DNA from 4 places in the Bacillus sp. L381 genome. Region 2 is predicted to be linked to each of the others. Evidence: riboswitches for the same ligand, from Rfam matches in the RefSeq annotation. Region 2 holds a riboswitch; each other region holds the start of a gene.
What was found. Region 2 has a riboswitch for S-adenosylmethionine ahead of mtnK (S-methyl-5-thioribose kinase). Riboswitches for the same ligand answer to the same signal wherever they lie in the genome.
Positions count from the first base shown of each region.

Region 1: another riboswitch for S-adenosylmethionine. It lies ahead of metK (methionine adenosyltransferase); the one in region 2 lies ahead of mtnK (S-methyl-5-thioribose kinase).
Region 3: another riboswitch for S-adenosylmethionine. It lies ahead of QRX25_RS18840 (5-methyltetrahydropteroyltriglutamate--homocysteine S-methyltransferase); the one in region 2 lies ahead of mtnK (S-methyl-5-thioribose kinase).
Region 4: another riboswitch for S-adenosylmethionine. It lies ahead of QRX25_RS05815 (methionine biosynthesis PLP-dependent protein); the one in region 2 lies ahead of mtnK (S-methyl-5-thioribose kinase).

Region 1 is NZ_CP127224.1:2,792,424-2,797,560, reverse strand. Features, by position in the region: gene pckA (phosphoenolpyruvate carboxykinase (ATP)) at 1-963, opposite strand, end outside; SAM riboswitch class I at 1,162-1,300, shown strand; gene metK (methionine adenosyltransferase) at 1,470-2,672, shown strand; gene asnB (asparagine synthase (glutamine-hydrolyzing)) at 2,816-4,714, shown strand; gene alaP (alanine permease AlaP) at 4,912-5,137, shown strand, end outside.
Region 2 is NZ_CP127224.1:1,293,762-1,298,898, reverse strand. Features, by position in the region: gene QRX25_RS06620 (pyridoxal phosphate-dependent aminotransferase) at 30-1,226, opposite strand; gene QRX25_RS06615 (carbon-nitrogen family hydrolase) at 1,319-2,098, shown strand; SAM riboswitch class I at 2,191-2,346, shown strand; gene mtnK (S-methyl-5-thioribose kinase) at 2,456-3,640, shown strand; gene mtnA (S-methyl-5-thioribose-1-phosphate isomerase) at 3,647-4,708, shown strand; gene QRX25_RS06595 (methylated-DNA--[protein]-cysteine S-methyltransferase) at 4,950-5,137, opposite strand, start outside.
Region 3 is NZ_CP127224.1:3,669,262-3,674,398, forward strand. Features, by position in the region: gene pepT (peptidase T) at 1-1,171, shown strand, start outside; gene QRX25_RS18830 (hypothetical protein) at 1,748-1,915, shown strand; gene QRX25_RS18835 (LURP-one-related/scramblase family protein) at 2,018-2,494, shown strand; SAM riboswitch class I at 2,579-2,665, shown strand; gene QRX25_RS18840 (5-methyltetrahydropteroyltriglutamate--homocysteine S-methyltransferase) at 2,744-3,880, shown strand; gene QRX25_RS18845 (methyltransferase domain-containing protein) at 3,915-4,796, opposite strand.
Region 4 is NZ_CP127224.1:1,155,292-1,160,428, forward strand. Features, by position in the region: gene QRX25_RS05800 (GNAT family N-acetyltransferase) at 65-496, opposite strand; gene QRX25_RS05805 (YjcG family protein) at 501-1,016, opposite strand; gene QRX25_RS05810 (esterase family protein) at 1,042-1,764, opposite strand; SAM riboswitch class I at 1,939-2,064, shown strand; gene QRX25_RS05815 (methionine biosynthesis PLP-dependent protein) at 2,134-3,255, shown strand; gene metC (cystathionine beta-lyase) at 3,248-4,423, shown strand; tRNA gene QRX25_RS05825 (tRNA-Val) at 4,561-4,633, shown strand; gene QRX25_RS05830 (contact-dependent growth inhibition system immunity protein) at 4,865-5,137, opposite strand, start outside.

The DNA of each region.
Region 1 (5,137 bases), 1.5 Mb from region 2:
TGCGGCTCTTGTATTTTCCGTGTAGAAGGAATTGTCGTAATCAGCCTCACCCGTTTTCTCATCAAGCACAACATTCTCAAGAACAGACCCGAAGCGGATCGCATGAAAAATCTGCGGTTCTTTTTCTTCGCTCAGATTGATACATTTAGCGTAACATCCGCCTTCAATGTTAAAAACGCCGGAATCAGACCAGCCGTGCTCGTCATCGCCGATCAGTTTCCGGTCCGCATCGGCTGAAAGCGTCGTTTTCCCTGTGCCGGAAAGACCGAAAAACAGGGCGACATCGCCTTTTTCACCGACGTTGGCTGAGCAGTGCATCGGCAGAATATCCTGCTGCGGGAGCAAAAAGTTCATAATCGAGAATATTGATTTTTTCATTTCTCCGGCGTACTCGGTACCGCCGATTAAAATGACGCGCTTTTCGAAGGACACAATGATAAACGTTTCGGAATGCGTGCCGTCCGTTTGCGGATCAGCTTTAAAATGCGGAGCTGAAAGAATGGTAAACGGCTGTGCTTGCGGATCTCTTTCATTCGTCTCCGGTCTGATAAACAGCTGGCGCGCGAATAAATTATGCCACGCAAATTCATTTACGACTGTAATCGGCAGTCTGTATTTTTCATCTGCGCCTGCGAATCCTTCAAAAACAAACAGTTCATCTCTCTGTTTTAAGTAGCTGACGACTTTGGCGTACAGCTTTTCAAACGCTTCTTCAGAAATAGGCTGGTTCACCGCGCCCCAATCAATTTGATTTTCTGTGCTTTTTTCGCGGACGATAAATTTATCTTTAGGTGATCGGCCCGTATATGCTCCGGTAGTGGCGCGTACGGCGCCTGTTGATGTCAGCGTTCCTTCATTTCGGCTGATCACTTTTTCGGTAAGTTTTGGAGCCGATAAATTATGATGCACATTCGGACTTGCAAGTAACGCTTGAAGATCTGCGGTTAAATCAACTAATTTCATAAAAACCTTCCTTTGCCGGTTTATTTGTATTTCGCTGAATGTGGAATTAGTATAACATATATCTAAAAATAGTCTATACTATTTGTTGTTTTTTGTTTGTGTTTTTTCCATTGCTTCCTGAAATAAAGGCGCGTAATCGCTTTAATTCATATTGACACTTTCCGCCCTTTTACGTTAAGATATTTCATTGAGCGGATACTCTTATCCCGAGCTGGCGGAGGGACAGGCCCGATGAAGCCCAGCAACCGGTTTCTCTGTAAAAAAGCAGGTGAAAACACTGTGGGAAACCAAGGTGCTAACCTGATGCAAGGTTTAATATTTCCTTGAGCGATAAGAGTGAAAGGCACACAGACCAAACCCTTTCCTCGAGTGGAAAAGGTTTTTTTATTTCATAAAATATGCCAATTAACATTCTCTGATATAGTATGACATTGTATTAAGAGGGAGCGAGTTCCGTATCATATGAAAAGGTCTTGCAAAAGATCTTTTTTCAGGAGGAAAAGTGAATGAGTAAAAACCGTCGACTATTTACATCTGAATCTGTTACCGAGGGTCATCCGGATAAAATCTGTGACCAAATTTCTGACAGTATCTTAGATGAGATTTTAAAAAATGACCCGAACGCGCGCGTAGCCTGCGAAACGTCTGTAACGACAGGCCTTGTGCTGGTAAGCGGAGAGATTACAACATCAACATACGTTGACATTCCGAAAACAGTCCGTGAAACGATTAAAGAAATCGGCTACACACGTGCCAAATACGGATTTGATGCGGAGACTTGCGCTGTTTTAACATCAATTGATGAACAGTCTGCGGATATCGCAATGGGTGTCGATCAGGCTCTTGAAGCTCGTGAAGGCACAATGAGCGATGCTGAAATCGAAGCGATCGGAGCGGGGGACCAAGGTCTGATGTTCGGTTATGCGTGTAACGAAACGAAAGAGCTTATGCCGCTTCCGATCTCACTGGCGCATAAATTAGCCCGCCGTCTGAGCGAAGTCCGCAAAGAAGATATTCTTCCGTACCTTCGCCCTGACGGAAAAACGCAAGTTACCGTTGAATATGATGAAAACAACAAACCTGTCCGCATCGATGCGATCGTCATCTCAACTCAGCACCATCCGGAAATTACGCTTGAGCAGATTCAGCGCAATCTGAAAGAGCATGTCATTAACCCTGTCGTGCCTGAGGAACTGATTGATGAAGAAACAAAATACTTCATCAACCCTACGGGACGTTTCGTAATCGGCGGTCCGCAAGGTGATGCGGGTCTTACCGGCCGTAAAATCATCGTTGACACATACGGCGGATATGCACGCCACGGCGGCGGCGCGTTCTCCGGTAAGGACGCGACGAAGGTAGACCGTTCTGCGGCATACGCTGCGAGATACGTAGCGAAAAACATCGTGGCAGCAGGCCTTGCTGATTCTTGTGAAGTGCAGCTTGCATACGCAATCGGCGTGGCACAGCCTGTTTCTATTTCCATCAATACGTTTGATACAGGAAAAGCTTCTGAAGAGAAACTGATCGAAGTCGTACGGAATAACTTCGACCTGAGACCTGCCGGCATTATTAAAATGCTTGATTTGCGCCGCCCGATCTATAAGCAGACTGCTGCTTACGGCCACTTCGGACGCCATGATGTGGATCTTCCTTGGGAGCGTACTGACAAGGCGGATACGCTTCGCAAAGAAGCACTAGGAGAATAATTTTATAGCCGCTTACTTAAGCGGCTTTCCCTTTTTGCAGATGCTGCCATGCTGATTTTTTACATAGCGTGAAACCAATGGCGTAACAAAGCGTCTATAAAAAGGGGGTCCAATTAGAAAATTACACTTATGGAGGCTATACTATGTGTGGATTTGTCGGTGTTTTTAATAAGCATCCATTAACTCAAACCGCAGATCAAGAAGAGCTAATCAAACAAATGAACCAAATGATCGTTCACCGCGGTCCTGACAGCGATGGGTATTATCATGACGAGCACGTCGGTTTCGGCTTCAGACGGCTCAGTATTATTGACGTAGAAAACGGCGGACAGCCTTTATCATATGAAGACGAAAAATATTGGATCATTTTTAACGGCGAAATCTATAACTACATTGAATTGAGAGAAGAGCTTGAAGCGAAAGGCTACAAGTTCAATACAGATTCCGATACCGAGGTGCTCCTTGCGACATACCGCCATTATAAAGAAGAAGCCGCTTCAAAGCTTCGCGGAATGTTCGCGTTTTTAATCTGGAACAAAGCTGACCGCGTCATGTACGGCGCGAGAGACCCGTTCGGAATTAAACCGCTGTATTACACAACTATCGGGGACAAAGTGTATTTTGCATCTGAAAGAAAAAGTTTAATGGCCGCTCAAAACGGTATTGATCTTGATACAGCTTCTTTACAGCAATATATGTCTTTCCAATTCGTTCCTGAACCGAGCACGCTTGACGCTGAAGTGAAAAAAGTCGAGCCGGGCAGCCAGTTTACGATCCGCCCGGAAGGCGATATCGCGTTTAAAACGTATTTCAAAGCGAACTTTAAGCCCGTTCAGTCTGATGAAGATAAATTGGTGAAAGAAGTCAGAGACGCAATCTTTGACTCTGTCAAAGTCCACATGAGAAGTGACGTTCCCGTCGGCTCGTTCCTATCCGGCGGTATTGACTCTTCTTTTATCGTCTCAGTTGCGAAAGAATTTCACCCGAACCTTAAAACATTTTCTGTCGGCTTTGAGCAGCAGGGCTTCAGTGAAGTTGATGTAGCGAAGGAAACAGCTGCCGCGCTCGGGATTGAAAATATCAGCAAAGTCATTTCTCCTGAGGAGTATATGAACGAGCTTCCGAAAATCGTCTGGCACTTTGATGACCCGCTTGCAGATCCGGCGGCGATTCCTTTGTACTTTGTCGCGAAAGAAGCGAAAAAACATGTAACGGTCGCGTTATCCGGGGAAGGCGCGGACGAGCTGTTCGGCGGGTACAATATTTACCGCGAACCGCTGTCGCTTAAACCGTTTGAACGCATTCCGTCCGGACTGAAAAAAATGCTTCTTCATGTGGCATCCGTCATGCCTGAAGGAATGAGAGGGAAAAGCCTCTTAGTCCGCGGCTGCACACCGCTTGAGGAGCGCTATATCGGAAATGCGAAGATTTTTGAAGAGCCTGTGAAAAAACAGCTGCTTAAACATTACAATTCAGAGCTTTCATACCGTGATGTCACGAAGCCGTACTTTACGGAAAGCCGTTCATACAGTGACATTAATAAAATGCAGTATGTCGACATTCATACGTGGATGCGCGGCGACATTCTGTTAAAGGCTGACAAAATGACGATGGCCAACTCATTGGAGCTGCGCGTGCCGTTCCTTGATAAAGTCGTGTTTGACGTGGCCTCTAAAATTCCGGATGAACTGAAAACGAAAAACGGCACGACGAAATACCTCCTGCGTAAAGCCGCTGAAGGGGTAGTGCCTGATCATGTGCTTAACCGCAAAAAACTCGGCTTCCCTGTGCCGATCCGCCACTGGCTGAAAAATGAAATGAACGAATGGGTGCGCAACATCATCCATGAAAGTGAAACAGACGCTTATATTGAAAAGGATTATGTCCTTCAGCTTCTTGAAGATCATTGTGCCGACAGAGCGGATAACAGCCGCAAAATCTGGACCGTGCTGATCTTCATGATCTGGCACAGCATCAATGTCGAAAAAAGACTGGTGCCGGAAGAGCTGAATCATCAGCCGAAAGAAGTCATCTTCGTTTAATCCAAAAGGCTTTCGATGTTATCGAAAGCCTTTTTTCTTTTTTTTAAAACCTCCTATTCCGCTATGTTTTTCGTAAAGTATTACGCAATATTCAGAAAAATGTTATTATAGGACTAATCGGGCAGATTCCGGAGAGTGTTTTCTGGCTATTTCGTCTCGGTTTGTTTTTTCTGTCACAATCAGGGGGAGGGAGAGTTATGCAAAACAAAGGAAAAACGCTTCACCGCGGCTTGGAAGAGCGGCATATCTCGCTTATGTCTTTGGGAGCCGCGATAGGAGTCGGGCTGTTTCTCGGATCAGCTTCGGCCATAAAGCTTGCCGGGCCGGGGATTTTAGCCGCTTACGCCTGCAGCGGGCTGATTATGTTTTTTATTATGCGGGCATTAGGGGAAATGGCGATTCAAAAACCTGTGGCCGGCTCAT
Region 2 (5,137 bases):
TTTATAAAGTATTTTGAATTATCGCATTGTTATTTTGATATGTCAATGCTTTTTCGGGTGAAAAGATTGAGTTTCCCGATCCGTTCCGCAGCCTCTTTAAGTCTTTCTTCACTTGTCAGAAGGCCGACTCTGATATAGCCCTCCCCCCATTTTCCGAACCCGTTTCCGGCTGCGACCGCAACATTTGCTTTTTCCAGCAGCAGATCTGAAAACGACTGTGATGTATAACCGTCCGGCACCGGGAGCCATGCAAAAAAAGAGCCCGCGGGAGCCGTGACATCCCAGCCGATATCGCGGCATGCTGCAATCCATGCATTTCGTCTCGACTCATATCTGTTATTTTGAGCTGCGACGCACGCCTGATCCGCTAAAAGAGCTGCTGCCGCCGCCTGCTGCGCGGCGGGAAACAGGCTGACAAACATATGATCCTGATAAAGGTTGATCGCTTCGATAACAGACGCGTTTCCGACGGCAAATCCGACACGCCAGCCCGCCATGTTATAAGTTTTTGACAAGGTATAGATTTCAATTCCAGTCTCTTTTGCACCTTCCGTCTCCAAAAAGCTCAGCGGTTTATGCCCGTCAAAGCCGACTGCTCCGTACGCGAAATCATGAACGACACAAATGCCGTTTTGTTCTGCAAAGCTGACCGTTTCCTCAAAAAACGCCTCTGTCGCCACGGCGCCGGTCGGATTATTCGGATAATTGAGATACAGCAGCTTCGCCTCATTTTGCACCTTTTCAGGAATTGCGCTGTAATCAGGGAGAAATCCTCTATCTTCCGTCAGCGGCATCATTTCCATTTTCGCTTTCGCAAGAGCGACCCCCGACCAGTAGTCAGGATATCCGGGATCAGGCACAAGAATTGTATCTCCCGGGTTCAAAAGACATTGCGGAATCTCTACAAGTCCCGCCTTGCCTCCGAACAGCACGGCCACTTCCGTTTCCGGATTAAGCGTAACCCCGTACTCCCTTTCATAAAATTCAGCGGCTGCTTTTTTGAAGCTGTAAGCGCCCCGGAAGGATGAGTATTTATGATTTTCCGGCCTTTCGACGGCGCGCTTCATTTCCTCAACGATATGCTGAGGCGTCGGCTGATCGGGGTTCCCCTGTCCTAAATTAATGACGTCTTTGCCTTCTTTCAGCTTTTGATTCACTTTTTGCACCAATGATGCGAAAAATTGTTCCGGCAGCTGTTTGAGTACATCAGAGATTTCAAAGTTCATATTTTCACCTTCTAAAAATTTCTTGAAATGATAGTCCATCATCATATATGGTTAAATAAAAAAAGTAAAGAGAAACTTGGGGTGTTAAAAAAATGAAATGGACCGTTTCTTGTTTGCAATTTGATATTTCATACGGAAATCCTTCAGAAAACTTCAAAAAAGCAGAATCTTTGATTGAGCAAGAAAGCCGCCGCGCTGATGTCATCGTGCTTCCTGAGTTATGGACGACCGGCTATGACCTCACACGGCTTGACCAGCTGGCGGATGAAAACGGCGAAACCTCGGTACAATGGCTTAAAAAAACGGCAAAAAGATTCAATGTACACCTCGTTGCCGGATCTGTCGCGGTCAAAGAAGGAGAAAATGTCTATAACACCATGTACATCGCCGATAACAGCGGACAGATCGTGAAGCAGTATCAAAAAGCCCATCTGTTTCAGCTGATGGATGAACATATATATCTGTCAGCCGGAAACAGCGACGGTTCCTTTGAGCTTGACGGTGTCAAGTGCGCCGGGCTGATCTGCTATGATATCCGTTTCCCCGAATGGATCAGAAAGCATACGTCCCAGGGAGCGAATGTACTGTTTATCTCTGCGGAATGGCCGTTGCCCCGCCTCGATCATTGGCGAAGCCTGCTTATCGCCAGAGCAATTGAAAACCAATGTTTTGTCGCCGCCTGCAACTGCACGGGATCCAATCCCGATAATGAATTTGCCGGCCACAGCCTGGTGATTGACCCATGGGGCCGGATTTTGGCTGAAGGAGACCGGACGGAAGGCGCAGTCCGGGCGGAAATCGATGTTTCAGATAGCGAGGCTGTGCGCGGCACCATACCGGTTTTCCAAGATTTGCGGCGTGATTTATATTAATTTTCAAAAAAACGTTGACAAGAATATTCGGCACCTGCTAATATTTTCATCAACTGATTAATCCGAATTGTGATACAAATCAATATATTTTTCTCTTATCGAGAGTTGGGCGAGGGAATTGGCCTTTTGACCCCAACAGCAACCGACCGTAATTCCATTGTGAAATGGGGCGCGTACATTTTGCGCCGAGACATTGTCTCATAAGGCACGGTGCTAATTCCATCAGATGTTTATCTGAGAGATAAGAGGCGGACTGCACTGTTTCAGCCTCCTTCTCTTTCAGAGAAGGGGGCTTTTTTTCGGGCGTATTCTCCGTCACGATCTCTTACAGCCACTACATAATAGGAGGGTAAATCCATGTCTGCAACTAAAACAAGTCTTTACGAACAATTAACAGAAAGCTCCGCCGCCGCGCTAGCCGTGAAGCTCGGCTTGTTCCAAAGCAAAAGCACCCTGACATGCCGTGAAATCGGCGACGGCAATTTGAATTACGTCTTTCATGTGTACGATAAAGAAAACAAAAAGGGACTGATTATCAAGCAGGCGATTCCTTACGCCAAAGTCGTCGGTGAAAGCTGGCCGCTTACGATCGATCGGGCGAGAATCGAAAGCAGCGCCCTCATCCGCCAGGGCGAGCATGTGCCGCACCTTGTTCCGGCCGTTTACTATTCCGATACTGAAATGGCCGTCACGGTAATGGAAGACCTCTCGCATTTAAAGATCTCAAGAAAAGGGCTGCTGGAAGGAAAACATTATCCGAACTTATCGGCCCATATCGGTGAATTTTTAGGAAAAACGCTTTTTTACTCATCCGATTATGCGCTTGATGTGAAAGTAAAGCAGCAGCTCGCAAAGCAGTTTACAAATCCTGAGCTTTGCAATATCACAGAAAGGCTTGTGTTTACAGAACCGTTTCTCGATCATGAAACAAATGATTTCGAAGAGGAGCTGCGCCCATACGCAGAAAAAATTTGGAACAACCCCCGGCTGAAAGAAGGCGCTGACGAATTGAAAGCCATCTTTCTGAATTCAGCGGAAACATTGATTCACGGCGATCTGCACACGGGAAGCATCTTCGCCGATGAACATGAAACAAAAGTCATTGATCCCGAATTTGCTTTCTTCGGACCGATCGGCTTTGACATCGGCCAATTTATCGCCAACCTGCTGTTAAACGCCCTCAGCCGGGACAGTGACGACAGACAGCCGTTATATGATCATACTGTTGCCGTATGGGACACATTTGTGAAAACATTCAGTAAAGCTTGGGAGAAAGACAGCTTGCCTTCCTGCAGACATCTGCTGGAAGATACACTGAAAAACACGTTTGAGGAAGCGGTCGGTTTTGCGGGATGCGAACTGATCCGGCGCACGATCGGCCTCGCCCATGTGGCTGACTTAGATGAACTCACTCCGTTTGACAAACGAATCGAACGGAAAAAGCTGGCGCTTGAAATCGGCGCCTGTTATATCGAAAACAGAAAAGAACTGAAGCATATCACTGAGGTTCTGGATCAATTTAAGCTCCGTGTAAAGGAATGATGCAGCATGACCAATGAATTTGCCATCCCCCGTTCTGTGGAATGGAAAGAAACTTACATCCGTATTTTAAATCAGCAAAAGCTCCCTGACGTCACTGAATATGTCGATCTTGAAACAAAGGAAGATGTATTCGACGCGATTATCACACTGAAAGTAAGGGGCGCTCCGGCCATCGGTATAACGGCGGCGTTCGGACTCGCGCTCTCTGCCAAATCGTTTGAAGTCCGCGATCTTTCTGATTTCCGCCGTCAGCTCGCGGATGTCAAAGCGTATTTAAACAGCTCGAGACCGACTGCCGTCAACCTCGCGTGGGCGCTTGACAGACTGACGGATTCCGTAAGAGATGCGATCTCAATCAATGAAGCCAAGACCACGCTCGTACATGAAGCCATTCAAATTCAAATTGAGGATGAAGAAACATGCCGAATGATCGGCCAAAATGCTCTGCACCTTTTTAAAAAAGGCGATCAGATCATGACCATCTGCAATGCGGGTTCAATTGCCACAAGCAGGTACGGTACGGCGCTTGCCCCCTTTTACTTAGCGAAACAAAAAGACCTCGGTCTTCATATTTACGCATGTGAAACAAGGCCCGTTCTGCAGGGGTCGCGGCTGACGGCGTGGGAGCTGATGCAGGGCGGGATTGATGTCACGCTCATTACTGACAGCATGGCCGCCCATACAATGAAGGAAAAGCACATTTCAGCGGTCATTGTCGGCGCTGACAGAATTGCTAAAAACGGGGATACTGCCAACAAGATCGGAACGTACGGCCTCGCTATTTTGGCAAACGCCTTTCAAATTCCGTTTTTTGTGGCCGCACCGCTTTCGACTTTTGACTTACGGATTGAAAACGGTGATCAGATTCCTATTGAAGAAAGAGATCCGGATGAAGTCAGACAGATCTCCGGCATACGCACCGCACCTGAAGATGTACCGGTCTTCAATCCTGCCTTTGATACTACACCGAGCAGCCTGATTTCAGGCATTATAACCGAGAAAGGCATTGTGACTGGTTCTTACACGGAAGAAATCGAACAATTATTCGCAGACTGCCAGCTGAGCTGAAAAACCGCTGATGATATTGCCTCAGGCAATGTCAGCGGTTTTTTTGTCTGCATAATGTAATCACTTCATCTTTTTGGGCGGCTGAAATCAGATGCATTTTAAAAAACAGCTCTGCATAGCCGGCTATCTTTTGCGGACGGCTCAATCTCATCAGGCTTCGTCCTCCTTTTTCGTCAGACCAACTTTTTTCACTTAATAAAATGATATGTCGGACGTGAAAAAACGGAACGTGCCATATGCTTTATTTTTCTTTATAGGATATTTGTTCGATGTTCAGCAGCACCGCTTTTACATCCGTCTGGGTGCCCGCGTATCCCGTTAAAGCGCTGTTTTTGCCGATTACCCGATGGCACGGGATCAAAATCGGCAGCCGGTTGCGTTTATTGGCTTGTCCGATGGCGCGCACCGCTTTCGGTTTACCGATCATTT
Region 3 (5,137 bases), 1.5 Mb from region 2:
AAACAATGAAAACTGCCCTTCAACCCCCGGGCAGCTGACATTGGCCAACATGCTGGCGGATGAATTAAAGTCGATCGGCATGACAGAAATCACAGTCGATGACAATGGGTACGTCATGGCGACTCTTCCGGCAAATACGGATAAAGACGTGCCGACTGTCGGTTTTCTGGCTCACGTGGATACAGCGACTGATTTTACCGGAAAAAATGTGAATCCTCAGATTATTGAGAGCTATGACGGACATGATATCGTTCTGAATGACAAACTCAATGTCGTCCTTTCGCCTGAGCAATTCCCGGAGCTTTCCCGCTATAAAGGCCAGACGCTGATCACAACGGACGGCACGACGCTGCTCGGAGCCGACAACAAAGCGGGCATCGCCGAAATCATGACGGCAATGGCGTACTTGATTAAACACCCTGACATCAAACACGGCACGATCCGGGTCGCCTTCACGCCTGATGAAGAAATCGGCAGAGGCCCTCATAAATTCGATGTCGGCCGCTTCAACGCTGCATTCGCTTACACGATAGACGGCGGCCCCCTCGGCGAACTGCAATATGAAAGCTTCAACGCAGCCGCCGCTAAGCTTACTTGTTACGGAAAAAGCGTCCACCCCGGAACGGCAAAAAACAAAATGGTCAACGCTTCAAAAATCGCGATGGAATTTCATCACGCGCTGCCGAAAGAAGAAGCGCCTGAATATACGGAAGGATATGAAGGCTTCTATCACTTGCTTTCCATGAACGGCGACGTTTCTGAAGCCGCCCTGTCGTACATCATCAGAGATTTTGACAGAGACCGCTTTACAGAACGCAAAGAATATATGCAGAAAACCGCCGACGCGCTTGCGGCCAAATACGGCAAGGAAAGCATCAAGCTTGAATTGCATGATCAATACTACAATATGAGAGAAAAAATCGAACCGGTCAAAGAGATAGTCGACGTCGCATATCAAGCCATGAAAAACCTCGACATCGAACCGATTATCGAACCGATCCGGGGCGGAACCGACGGATCACAGCTCTCTTACATGGGACTGCCGACGCCGAACATCTTCACGGGCGGCCAAAACTTCCACGGAAAATATGAATACATTTCTGTCGATCATATGGAAAAGGCGGTAAACGTCATTGTTGAAATCGCCAGGCTGTTTGAAGAACGCGCGTAAAACCAAAGCCTCCTGCTTTGGTTTTTTTCTTTCACATGAAACCTTTCCTTCTTTCTTTCCGTATATAAGGTATGAAATGGAAAAAAGGAGTGAACACTATGGCAAGAGGAACTGTAGCGAAAGAATTGAAAAAAACCTTAAAAGACCCGCGCGTTTTGGAAACGAAATCAAATCCTTTTAAAAAGCTGCGGAAAATGTTCAAACGATTTTTTTAAGATAACTTCTCGTTTTCTTACAAAAAATAAAGAAAGCGCTGTCAATCTATAACCATCTGTTAGAAGCAGTTATTTTGCATATCACAGGATTTTTTGGGGTACTGAATAACACAAGGCAAACGAAAACACCGTATTAGTTAATTCGACTCTGTTAAAAAATAGTAAAAAAGTTATATAAACGATAATCACTCAGCAGCCGATACAATCTATAGAACCACAACATGAGAAAATCTCTTGCAACTTATAGTCGTTTTTACGGAAAATGTCGTTATTTTTTAAAAAAGTTACAATTGTTTGAATACTTTTCGTTTGTTTTTTCGTACAATAATAATACCAAAACTTTTTTTGGGAGGTATGTAAAATGATGCTACTTATTTTTGCTGCTTTGACAGGATACCTGGTTTTCTCTTTCAGTAAGGACAACCGCCGGAAAACGCCAAAGACAAGCCCGCTGGTGACAGCTGCCGACACGAATAACATCATTGATTTAAATGCGATCCGTCAAAAACGCCGGATGCCGCTATCATAAAAAACGACAGCTGCCGCAAAATCGGCAGCCTTTTTTTATGCACCTGTCTATATGAAACCATCCGCCTCCTTTTTACGTACAACATAAAAAAGGAGTTTTTTTATGAATCATTTTTATATCAAAGAGCGGGTGTTTACATTTAAGAATCGGTTTCAAGTGTTTCTTGAAAGCGGAAAAGAAGTCTTCAATGTGGAGGGAAAGTTGTTTTCGTTCGGCGATGAACTGAAGCTGACTGATTTGGACGGACGCACACTCGCCAGCGTCAGTCAGAAACTGATGTCGCTCGTTCCCCGTTACGAGATTTCCGTCAGCGGCAAACCTGTATGCCAAGTCATCAAGAAAGTAACGTTTTTCAAACCGAAATTTGAAATTTCCGGACTCGGCTGGGATATTACCGGCGACGTGTGGGGGCGGAATTTTCAAGTGACAGACGGAAAATCAAGCCGGATGACCGTCAGTAAAACATGGATGAGCTGGGGCGATTCCTATCATCTGCAGATTGAAAATGAAGAGGATATCGTTCTTTGTCTCGCGATCGCAATTGTGATTGATATGATTTTATTTGAGGGTGACAAATAAAAAATATTTTTCGAAATATATTGACAATTTGATAAAACATACTAAGATTAATAGTATTACAGTTTATTCTGAAAATAGCATATTTCCTTATCAAGAGAGGTGGAGGGACTGGCCCTATGATACCCGGCAACCGCTGTTCAGCAGAATGGTGCTAAATCCTGAAGATAAGGTTGAGATTTGCGGACGCAAGCTCTTCCCTATCCGAGGGAAGAGCTTTTTTATATTTCATCAGGAAAGAAGGAATCGTTCATGTCACAGCAAAACACAGAGCAACCATTGCACACTCTTCTAAGAAAAAAACCGCCGTTTCGCGCGGATCAGGTCGGAAGCCTCCTGCGGCCGGCGGCTGTGAAGCAAGCCCGTCTGCAAAGAACGGCTGATGAGATTTCGGCAGAACAGCTGCGCGAAATCGAAAACAAAGAAATCATCCGCAGTGTGGAAAAGCAGAAAGAAACCGGCCTCAATGTCGTGACAGACGGCGAATTCCGCCGTGCCTGGTGGCATTTTGATTTTCTCGAAAACTTAGACGGCGTCGAAGCGTTTACGCCTGAGAGCGGTATTCAGTTCCGCAATGTACAGACGAAAGCGCGCGGCATTAAAGTAACGGGAGATATTGATTTTTCTCAGCATCCGATGCTCGAAGATTATAAATTCCTGCACAGCATTGCCGGCGATGCCGTGCCAAAAATGACCATCCCAAGCCCGAATATGCTGTTTTTCCGCGGAAAATTGGAAAAAGCGGCGTATCAGAACGATTACAAACAATTTCAGCATGATGTATCACAAGCGTATAAGAAAGCGATTCAGGCTTTCTATGACGCCGGGTGCCGCTATCTTCAGCTCGATGATACCGCATGGGCCGTTTTCTTATCGGAAGCGGGGCTTCGCCAGATTGAAGCTTTTGGCACGACGCCGGATGAGCTGCGCAGGCTGTTCGCCGCTTCCATTAATGACGCCATCAAAGATCGTCCTGCCGATCTGAAGGTTACGATGCATATCTGCCGCGGCAACTTCCAGTCCACATGGACGGCTGAAGGCGGGTATGATGCGGCGGCGGAAACGATTTTTGACGGACTTGACCTTGACGGATTGTTCTTGGAATATGATGATTCCCGCTCCGGCGGCTTTGAACCGCTTCGTTATGTCAAACGCTCTGATCTTCAGCTTGTGCTCGGTTTGATTACGTCGAAACACGGCGAACTCGAAGACAAGGACGCGGTTAAACGCCGGATTGAAGAAGCTGCTCAATATGTCAGCCTGGATCAGCTTTGCCTCAGCCCGCAATGCGGATTCGCTTCGACTGAGGAAGGAAATCTGATCACAGAAGAACAGCAATGGGCGAAACTGCGCCATGTCGTCGACATTGCCGGTGAAGTCTGGAAATAAAAAGAAGACACGCTTACAGCGTGTCTTTTCCGTTTTACAGCGGACCGGTTCCTATTAAAATATCGATATCTATCGTAATATCAGCCGCTTTCCGGCTGATAAAGCGCTGAATGCTTTCATCAGAACATTTCCATGTTAAGGGCGTCATGTTCACAAGCAGCTCAAGATCAGTCTGCGATAAGGTCTTCGTGTAACACAGCCGCTTGCGCTCAAAGGCTTGAAAGCCGGTTTGGAAACGGCCGGCCGCGGACTCAGCGGTATCATTCCGTTCAGGACTGTCTCCGAAGAAGAATTCCCTTACTTCTTTCAAGTAATCCCGCCGCGGCACCGCTTTAATGACTGTGCCGCCCTTTCTTAAAAGCCTGCTGCATTCCTTGTAATTCCAAGGTGATAAAACAGACAGAATCACATCAAAACTGCTGTCGGCAAACGGCGTATCCGCCACATCAGCGACGGCAAAAACCTTATGATCCCCGAAGGCTTTTGCAGCTTGCAGCACACCTTCTTTCGAGATATCAATGCCGATTCCCGTCACGGAAAAAGCGGGCTGCAGCAATCTGTATACGGCGTCTAAATGGGAGCCCTCCCCGCATCCCGCGTCCAATACCGCCGCCTGTTTTCGCGGAGATTGAGTACGGGTGATGATGGCGGCGATCTCTTTTTGAACCGGCGAAAAAAACTCCCGGCTGTCAAAAAGCTCGCGTCTCGCTTCGAACAGCTGCCTGTCATAGCGGGTTTTAACCGGTTTATTGAGGAAATTCACATAGCCTTGTTTTGATATATCAAATGTATGCCCATGCCCGCATGTCAGGCTTTGATATTGCGAGACCGCCATGGCCATGCGGCATAGCGGACACCTGAATACGGACTGGCATGTGTTCAGTAATTCCGCGCGTTTTCTTTTCATAGACGTCAAAAAAAACACCTCATTCATTCGTTATTCTGATGAAATGAAAAAGGCATAGACAAATAAACCTCATCAAATTGGAAGGTTTAACCTATTTATCTATACCTCTCATTATCTGTAACGAATGTACTGAATAATCATGAAGATGCCTCTTTTCCGCCGTCTTTTGAAGGCTGTGCCCTCAGATTCATTTTATCAGCCGCGTCCCGTCTTTACAATGACCCGAACTGTTTCTGCGCGTAATTTATACCATTAAAATCCAATTACTTTTACATATCCTTTATTTTCTTTATTTATAATATAAATTTATTATTTTGAAAATATCCAAAAAGGTTGATTTTCAAAAATTG
Region 4 (5,137 bases), 140 kb from region 2:
TCTTGAAAAAGTATAATTTTCATAAAAAAACACTCCTGTCATATCAACAGGAGTGTTTTTGATTTTATAGTTTTTGTTTCTTTACCATTTCCAGATGGGGAATGCCCGCATCTAAAAATTCTTCGCCAGACGTGACTTGGTATCCTTGTTTTTCGTAAAACGGAACCGCCTGTGTTTGCGCATGTAAGATAAAGCTGTCGGCGCCCTTAGCTGCCGCCGCTTTTTCAAGCGCCTGCATAATGATGGCGCCGACACCGAGAGAGCGGTGGCTTTTCATCACGCAGATGCGCTCTAATTTTCCATGCCCGTCTTTCAAGCGCCATCTGCCGGCTCCGACCGGCTGGCCGCCGTCATAAATGACAATATGCTCTGACGTGTCTTCGAATTGATCAATCTCTTCTTCTTCCGGAACGTGCTGCTCTTTAACAAAGACCTCTTTTCTGACGAAAAAAGCGTCGTTCAGCTGTTTTTCAGTTTTTGCAATGATGGCTTCCAAACAGTTATTCTCCTCCGCCTAATAAAAATGTTTCGTACACAGTCCATGAGCCGTTATCCAGCTGATAGAGCAAGTGAAAACGGTCGATGACTTCTTCGTGGGAAATGTCCAGCATTTTCAGCTGCCCGAGTACGTCGGAATGTTCATCTGACGACAGCTTCTGGCCGACTGTGACATGCGGAACGAAGCTGTATTCCGGCTCTCCGGATAATGCTCCTGAGTAGCATTTCTCACTCAGCGTTTTTAATTCCTCCGTCGGCTCCGCTTTCATGTATATCACATTATTTACAGGAGAAAACGAGCTGTATTTTGTGATCTTCAGAACGAGCGGGTGCGACTCTTTTGCCGTCTGTCTCAGCTGTGATACGACCTGCTCGATTTCCTGTTCTGTCGCTTCAAACGGATCTCTTACCGTCAGGTGCGGCGGTATGAGCGCGTAGCTCGGGTCGTAGCGTTTTCGGTACGAATTTGCGAGATCCTGTAATTTTTTTGATGGAAATAAAACAATACCGTATTTCATGAAAGTTCCCTCCTTAAATGAATGGTTACAGCATTTTCTTCAGCGCCGGCGTTATGAGCGGCTGCCAGTAGGTCCACTTATGATCCCCGTCGAAGGTTTCATACGTGTATTCAGACTGTTTGCTTTCCAGCAGCTGTTTGAGCTCTTCGTTCGGCGCGGTGAAATCAAGAATCTGGCCGTCCGTTGTGTGAACGTCGGTTTCTTTTTCTCCGATTTGATGATAAACGGAAATCTGTTTGAGATCCTCCGACTCCCGGACGGCATCCAGGACGTGCCCGTCAACATACGGAGACTGCATGATGACGTTTCCGAACATGTTTGGATAGTCAATCGCCGTCATGAGCGAAACGGTTCCGCCGAGGGAATCCCCGATCATTGTGCGGCCGTATCCGACTTGATAAGTCGGGTATTCTTTGTCGATAAAAGGAACGAGCTCATTTGCGATAAACCGTTTATATGAGGCGAACTTAGAGCCTTCGGGATGGTATGTGTCTCTTCGCTCCCGCACATTTTTATAGGGGACGCCGATAATGATGCAGCGGTCAATTTCCCCCTTTGACATGAGCTCTTCCGCCTGCCGCCCGATTTTCCCTAATCTGAAGTAATCATGGCCGTCCTGGGCGATGACCGTATGATATTTATACAGGGGGGAGTAGGTGTTTGGCAGGTAGACCAAAACGGTCATTTCTTCTTCAAGCTCATGGGAGAAAAGTTTTTTCTCATGAATGATTCCGGTTTTCGGTGCCACTTAGCATTCCTCCAGGCCGCTTCTTGTCTTAATGGTTTTTCCCTATTGTACCATGAATTATTAGAAATTTCTTTCTTCAGATGCACTTCTTGAGAGAGTTCAGAAAATTAAAAAGTTGTTGAAATTCATTTTATAGTGCGTTAATATAGAACAATCAGAAAATACAAAACAATATTCTTATCACGAGAGGTGGAGGGACTGGCCCTTTGAAACCTCAGCAACCGGTTTGCTTTGCCGCAGGAAGGCAAAGTGCCAAGGTGCTAAATCCAGCAAGCGATTCACATGCTTGGAAGATAAGAGGAAGAGAAAAGCTCCTTCTTCTTATGAAGAGGGAGCTTTTTTATTTTTGAAAAAGGATGGTGCCTGCTGATGACGCAGCATGTTGAAACAAAATTAGCCCAAATCGGAAATAGAAGCGAAGAAGCAACGGGAACGGTCAGTCCGCCGATTTATCTGTCCACCGCTTACCGCCATAGAGGAATAGGAGAATCTACAGGCTTTGATTACGTGCGCACGAAAAACCCGACTCGCCAGCTCGTTGAAGACGCCATCGCCGTGTTGGAAAACGGTGCGCGAGGCTTTGCTTTCAGCTCGGGAATGGCAGCCATTCAAACCATTATGGCTTTATTTAAAAGCGGGGATGAATTGATTGTATCCTCCGATTTATACGGAGGCACTTACCGTTTATTTGAAAATGAGTGGAGAAAATACGGCTTAAGCTTTATTTATGATGATTTCAGTGATGAAGACTGTTTACGCTCCAAAATAACGGAAAACACGAAAGCGGTATTTGTTGAAACGCCGACAAATCCGTTAATGCAGGAGGCGGACATAGAAAAAATCGCCCGCATTACGAAAGAAGCCGGCCTGCTTTTGATTGTGGATAATACGTTTTACACCCCGGTGATCCAGCGTCCGCTTGAACTGGGAGCCGACATCGTCATTCACAGCGCCACAAAATATTTAGCCGGGCACAATGATCTCCTTGCCGGTCTGGCTGTCGTAAAGGATGAAGAGCTCGGCGACGTCATATTTAATCACCAAAATGCGATCGGTGCCGTTCTCCCGCCGTTCGATTCGTGGCTTTTAATGAGAGGGATGAAAACACTCGGACTCAGAATGCGCCGTCATGAAGAAAACGCCCGTGAACTTGCAGAATTTTTAGAAAAAGAAGAGGAAATCACCGATGTGTTATATCCCGGAAAAGGCGGAATGCTGTCTTTCCGGCTGCAAAAAGAGGAATGGGTCAATCCGTTTTTAAAGGCGCTTAAAACGATCTGTTTTGCAGAAAGTCTCGGAGGGGTGGAAAGCTTTATTACATACCCCGCGACACAGACGCACATGGACATTCCGGAAGATATCCGCATCGCAAACGGCGTCTGCAACCGTCTGCTGAGATTTTCAGTGGGAATTGAACATGCAGAAGATTTGAAGCGGGATGTAAAGCAGGCATTACAGCAAGTAAAAGAGGGGGCCGTGTCGTATGAGTAATCACAATTGGACGCTGGAAACCCAGCTTGTGCACAACCCATTTAAAACAGACGCAGCCACCGGAGCTGTCAGCGTGCCGATCCAGCATGCCTCCACATTCCATCAGTCATCATTTGAGGAATTCGGGACATATGATTACAGCCGCTCCGGCACACCGACAAGAACAGCGCTTGAAGAAACAATTGCGGGGCTTGAAGGCGGAACGAGAGGTTTTGCTTTCAGCTCCGGAATGGCGGCAATTTCGACGGCATTTCTGCTCTTATCCCAAGGCGACCATGTGCTCGTCACGGAGGATGTGTACGGCGGAACATTCCGTATGGTGACTGAGGTGCTGTCCCGCTTCGGAATCGAACACACCTTTGTCGATATGACGGACACAGAAGCGGTCGCCTGCGCCATCCGGCCGAATACGAAAGCCATCTATATGGAAACACCGTCAAACCCGACGCTCGGCATAACGGATATTAAGGCCGTCGTCAAACTGGCAAAGGATCACGGCTGTCTGACATATCTTGACAATACTTTTATGACGCCTGCACTGCAGCGTCCGCTTGACCTCGGCGTAGACATCGTGCTTCACAGCGCGACGAAATTTTTAAGCGGGCACAGTGACGTCCTGTCAGGGCTTGCCGCCGTAAAGGATGAAGAGCTCGGCAATCAGCTGTATAAGCTGCAAAATTCGTTTGGAGCGGTACTTGGCGTCCAGGACTGCTGGCTCGTATTGAGAGGATTAAAAACATTACAGGTCAGACTGGAAAAAGCGAGCCGGACGGCTGAACGGCTGGCTGCCTACTTTCACGGGCATCCCGCCGTCAAAAACGTTTACTATCCGGGGCTTGCCGGACACCCGGGAGCCGACACTCATAAACGACAAGCGAGCGGAGCGGGCGCCGTCCTGTCCTTTGAACTGGAAAGCAAAGAAGCCGTCAAAAAGCTGGTCGAAAACGTATCGCTTCCGGTGTTCGCAGTCAGCCTCGGCGCCGTCGAATCCATTCTCTCATACCCTGCTGCCATGTCGCACGCCGCCATGCCGAAAGCAGAGAGGGAGAAACGCGGCATCACAGACGGGCTCCTGCGCCTGAGCGTCGGAGTCGAAAACGCCGAAGATTTGGAACGCGACTTCGAACAAGCGCTGAAAAAAATCGCCCCCGCCGGAGTGAGATCATAAACGAAAAGGGCGCCGCCAAATTTGTGCGGCGCTCTTTTTTATTTTTGATAAAAAAAGTGTTGACGAACGGATAACCAGGATATATAATTATAAATGTCAGAGAGACAACAACATACCCAGCAACACATACATATCATGATTCCGTAGCTCAGCTGGGAGAGCGCTACCTTGACAGGGTAGAGGTCGCTGGTTCGAGCCCAGTCGGAATCATAGCCGAAACCCTTGCGTAGCAAGGGTTTTTTACTTTGCTTATTTATTGATTTTGTCATCATTCATCGAGTTGGGGACGAAATTATTTTTTTGTGCTGTTTTTGAAGTGCATTTGCTGTATACTGCAAGGTTCTTTCAGCCTGACTGCTGATGGATCTATGGACCGAAGATAGTCTAACCTATTGAAAACATAGATAAAGCCCTTCTCATAAGAGAAGGACTTTCTTTTATCTAGAGAGTTTCAATGTGCTGTTTTATTTGTTCTGTAACTTGTTTAAGCCATTCTAAAGGAGTTATACCGTCCTCTGGGAAAAATACACCATCAGCCGCCTCCTCTATAAAATCAATCTTATCTGCTTCCGAATGATCACTGTTTACAAACTCGGTAAGTGCTCTTACATCTCTTTTTTTTAGTTTATTTGATGCTTCATTTAGATACTCATCAAGAGCTGATTCTGGAGACTCTATATCTTGGTGGAAATGCCCTCCTAGAAATCTAAATAC